DNA from 2 places in the Nonomuraea sp. NPDC050783 genome. Region 1 is predicted to be linked to the other one. Evidence: riboswitches for the same ligand, from Rfam matches in the RefSeq annotation. Region 1 holds a riboswitch; the other holds the start of a gene.
The links. Region 1 has a riboswitch for glycine ahead of gcvP (aminomethyl-transferring glycine dehydrogenase). Riboswitches for the same ligand answer to the same signal wherever they lie in the genome.

Region 1 (2,192 bases):
GACGGCCGGCCAGGAAGATCCGGTGCGGCGCGAGGACGCGCGGCAGCGTGCCGGGGAGCAGGGCCTGCTCTTCGACGAGCAGCCGGCCGCGCTGCCGGACGACATCGGATACCGCGGGCCCACAGCCTGCGCGGCGGCCGGCATCACCTACAGGCAGCTCGACTACTGGGCACGCACGGGCCTGGTGGAGCCGACGATCAGGGCCGCCCACGGCTCGGGATCCCAGCGGCTCTACAGCTTCCGCGACATCCTGGTGCTCAAGGTCGTCAAGCGGCTGCTCGACACCGGGGTGTCGTTGCAGCAGATCCGCACGGCCGTGCAGCACCTGCGTGACCGCGGGGTCGCCGACCTCGCGCAGATCACGCTCATGAGCGACGGCGTCAGCGTCTACGAGTGCACCTCGGCCGACGAGGTGATAGACCTGCTCCAGGGCGGCCAGGGCGTGTTCGGCATCGCGCTCGGCCGGGTCTGGCGCGAGGTCGAGGGAAGCCTCGCGGAGCTGCCGGGGGAACGCGCGGCGGTCGAGGACACCGTCCCGGCCGACCACCCCGCTGACGAGCTCGCCCGCCGCCGCCGCGCGCGGCGCATGGGGTAGTAATCCTCGCGTAACGCACAAGGTAGTAATCTAGGACAGGCAAGGCCGACGACCCCGTGCGGGAGAGTCCCCGGGCATCGCGACCCGGGGCGCCGAAGGAGCAACCCTCCCCGGAATCTCTCAGGCAACCTGTACCGCTCGGGCGAGGCAACTCTGGAAAGCAGGCACGCCCGCCAGGCGCGTCTCACCGACGGTGCAAGCCCTCGCAGGGGGTGAAGCTCTCAGGTCGCGGTGCCGCCGCGCTGACAGAGGGGGAGACCCGGCATCCGCCCGCGCCCCGGCGCCGGTCTCCATAGCCTCGGGAGGCACTGTCCATGACCGACCTGTCAGCGTCCCTGCCGACCTCACCTCTGACGTCCCTGGCGGCCCCGCCGTTCGCCAGCAGGCACATCGGCCCCTCGGAGGCCGAGCGCGAGCGCATGCTCGAGGCCGTCGGCTTCGAGTCCGTCGCCGACCTGGTGGGGGCGGCGGTCCCCGAGGCCATCCGGGCCAAGGACCGGCTGATGCTGCCCGCCGCCGCGAGCGAGGCCGAGGCCATCGCCGAGCTGCGTGCCCTGGCCGGGCGCAACCGGGTGCTCACCTCCATGATCGGCCTGGGCTACCACGACACGATCACGCCCGCGGTCATCCGCCGCAACCTGCTGGAGAACCCGGGCTGGTACACCGCGTACACGCCGTACCAGCCGGAGATCTCGCAGGGCCGGCTGGAGGCGCTGCTCAACTTCCAGACCGTCGTCTCCGACCTGACCGGCCTGCCCGTGGCCGGCGCGTCCCTGCTGGACGAGAGCACCGCCGCCGCCGAGGCCATGACGCTGGCCCGGCGTGGCGGCAAGGCGCGGAGCAACGTGTTCGTGGTCGACGCCGACGCGCTGCCGCAGACCAAGCGGGTGCTGGCCACCCGCGCCGAGCCGCTCGGCATCGAGCTCGTCGAGCACTCCCTCGACGGTGAGCTGCCCGAGTGCTTCGGCGTGCTCGTCCAGTACCCGGGAGCCTCCGGGCGGCTGCGCGACTTCCGCGCCGTGGCCGCCGCCGCGCACGAGGCCGGGGCGCTCGTCGTGGCCGCCGCCGACCTGCTCGCGCTCACGCTCGTCGCCGCGCCGGGCGAGCTGGGCGCCGACATCGCGATCGGCACCTCGCAGCGCTTCGGCGTGCCGTTCGGCTTCGGCGGGCCGCACGCCGCCTACATGTCCGTCCGCGAGGGCCTGCAGCGCCAGCTTCCCGGCCGCCTGGTCGGCGTGTCCGTGGACGCCGACGGCGCCCCCGCCTACCGGCTCGCCCTGCAGACCCGCGAGCAGCACATCCGCCGCGAGAAGGCCACCAGCAACATCTGCACCGCGCAGGTCCTGCTGGCCGTCATCGCGAGCATGTACGCCGTCTACCACGGCCCCGAGGGCCTGCGCCGCATCGCCCGCCGGGTGCACCGGCACGCCTCCGCCCTCGCCGAGGGCCTGCGCGCCGGCGGCCTGGAGGTCGTGCACGGCACGTTCTTCGACACCGTCCTGGTCCGCGTGCCCGGCCGGGCCGCCGAGGTGGTCGCCGCGGCCGCCGAGCGCGGCGTCAACCTGTGGCGGGCCGACGACGACCACGTCTCGGTCGC
Region 2 (2,192 bases), on a different contig from region 1:
CCCACTCGTGCTCCTTGGTGTAGCTCAGGTCGTCCGGGATGTTGCTCACTTCTTCCTCCTGTAAAAGGGCAGCTCTACCAGGTCCACAGGTTCATGGCTGCCCCGGATGTCTACCGCCAGGCCTGTCGAGACGCCGGCGTCCACGTAGGCCATCGCGATGGGCTTGCCCAGGGTCTGGGAGGGCGCACCGCTGGTGACCTCGCCGACGACGGCGCCGTCCTGCGTGACCGGGTAGCCGTGGCGCGGCACCCGGCGGCCCCGCGCGACCAGGCCGACGAGGCGGCGCCGGGGCTGGTCGTCCTTGACCGCCTCCAGTGCCGACCTGCCGACGAAGTCACCGGGCTTGTCGAATTTCACCACTCTGCCCAGCCCCGCGTCGAACGGGGTCAGCTCGGCGCTCAGCTCGTTGCCGTAGAGCGGCATGCCGGCCTCCAGCCGGAGCGTGTCGCGGGCGGACAGGCCCGCGGGCCGGAGGCCGTGCGGCTCGCCGGCGGCGGTGAGGGCGTGCCAGAGCGGCACGGCGTCCTGGTTGGCGACGAACAGCTCGAAGCCGTCCTCGCCGGTGTAACCGGTGCGGGCGATGAGCGCCTCGCGGCCGTCCACCAGCGCGGGCAGGCCGGCGTAGTACTTGAGCCCGTCGAGGTCGGCGTCGGTGAGGGTGGCCAGGATCCGCTGCGCGTGCGGGCCCTGGACGGCGATGAGGGCGTAGCGGTCGGAGCGGTCCTCGACGGCCGCGTCGTACGCCTTGCCGCGCTCCTGCAGCTCCCGGGCCACGTCGCGGTAGTTGGCGGCGTTGGCCACCACCATGAACTCCTCGTCCCCGAGCCGGTAGACGATGAGGTCGTCGAGCACCCCGCCCCGCTCGTTCACGATCATGGTGTACCTGGCCCGGCCGACGGCCAGCGCCGACAGGTGGCCGACCAGCGCGTGGTCCAGGGCCTGGCCGGCCTGCGGGCCGGTCACGAAGATCTCGCCCATGTGCGAGAGGTCGAACAGCCCGGCCGCCTCGCGCACGGCCCGGTGCTCGGCGGACTCGCTGCCGTACCGGACGGGCAGGAGCCAGCCGGCGAAGTCGGTGAGGGTGGCGCCGAGGCTCTGGTGAACGTCGCGTAGCGGTGTCGGTCGGGACATTAGTCGCACCTCAGGACAGGAGTGGATGCCAGCATCCTCCCCCTCTGTCATCGATGCCTGAGAGCTTCGCCCGGACTTTGCCGGACTTTCACCTTCGGCGAGGCCCACGGGCCTGCTTTCCAGAGGACACCTGCTCCGTGCGGTCCTTTGCCTTGAGAGGTTCGCGGGGAGGGCTTGCTCCTTCAGGGACCCTGACCGGCTGTCAGGGCACTCTCCCGCACGGTTTCGTCGGTGATGTCCGTCAGCCTAGTGCCGCGACGGGGGTGTTGTCGCGCACGGGACGCGGCGAACCCCCGCGCCCGGCTCAGCAGGCCGCGACCAGCGCCTCGAACAGGGCGCAGTCCTCGGCCGCCTCCGGGTGCCACTGCACGGCCATCGCGAACGGCGCCGCGTCCAGCTCCACCGCCTCGACCGTGCCGTCCCCGGCGCTCGCGGCGACGGTCAGGCCGGGGGCGAGCCGGTCCACCGCCTGGTGGTGGTAGTGCGGGACGGCCAGCGGGTCCGCGCCGACCGCCTTGGCCAGGCGGCTGCCGGGCACGGGCGTGACCGGCAGGTGGCCGAACACGCCGGGCCCCGGCGCGTGCCCGGAGTGCCCCACCACGTCGGGCAGGTGCTGGTGGAGGCTGCCGCCGAGGGCCACGTTGAGCACCTGGAGGCCCCGGCACACCCCCAGGTAGGGCAGCCCGGCCTCCAGCGCCCGCGCCAGCAGCGCGAACTCGGCCTCGTCGCGGAAGCCGCGCACGTAACCGGTGCGCTCGTGCGGCTCGGCGCCGTACCTGGCCGGGTCGATGTCGCCCCCGCCGGCCAGGACGAGCCCGTCCAGGCCGCGCAGGGCCTCGGCGGGGTCGCCGGCCGGCGGCAGCACGACGGGCTGCCCGCCGGCCCGCACCACCTGCTCGACGTACATGTACGGCAGCAGCGCCACGCGCACGTCCCGCCACACGGTGAACGTGGCGGGCTCCACGTAGCACGTGACGCCGATGAGGGGCCGTCCCATGACCGCGAACCTCCTAGAGCGGCGTCACGTAGGCGCCGCTGATGCCGCCGTCCACCAGGAACTG

Region 2: another riboswitch for glycine. It lies ahead of gcvT (glycine cleavage system aminomethyltransferase GcvT); the one in region 1 lies ahead of gcvP (aminomethyl-transferring glycine dehydrogenase).

The regions. Positions count from the first base shown of each region.
Region 1 covers NZ_JBFAHK010000007.1:244,876-247,067, forward strand. The annotation lists gene AB0H75_RS21375 (MerR family transcriptional regulator) at 23-595, shown strand; glycine riboswitch at 645-742, shown strand; gene gcvP (aminomethyl-transferring glycine dehydrogenase) at 910-2,192, shown strand, end outside.
Region 2 covers NZ_JBFAHK010000001.1:994,154-996,345, forward strand. The annotation lists gene gcvH (glycine cleavage system protein GcvH) at 1-49, opposite strand, end outside; gene gcvT (glycine cleavage system aminomethyltransferase GcvT) at 46-1,131, opposite strand; glycine riboswitch at 1,262-1,359, opposite strand; gene AB0H75_RS04640 (gamma-glutamyl-gamma-aminobutyrate hydrolase family protein) at 1,436-2,128, opposite strand; gene AB0H75_RS04645 (3-oxoacyl-ACP reductase) at 2,142-2,192, opposite strand, start outside.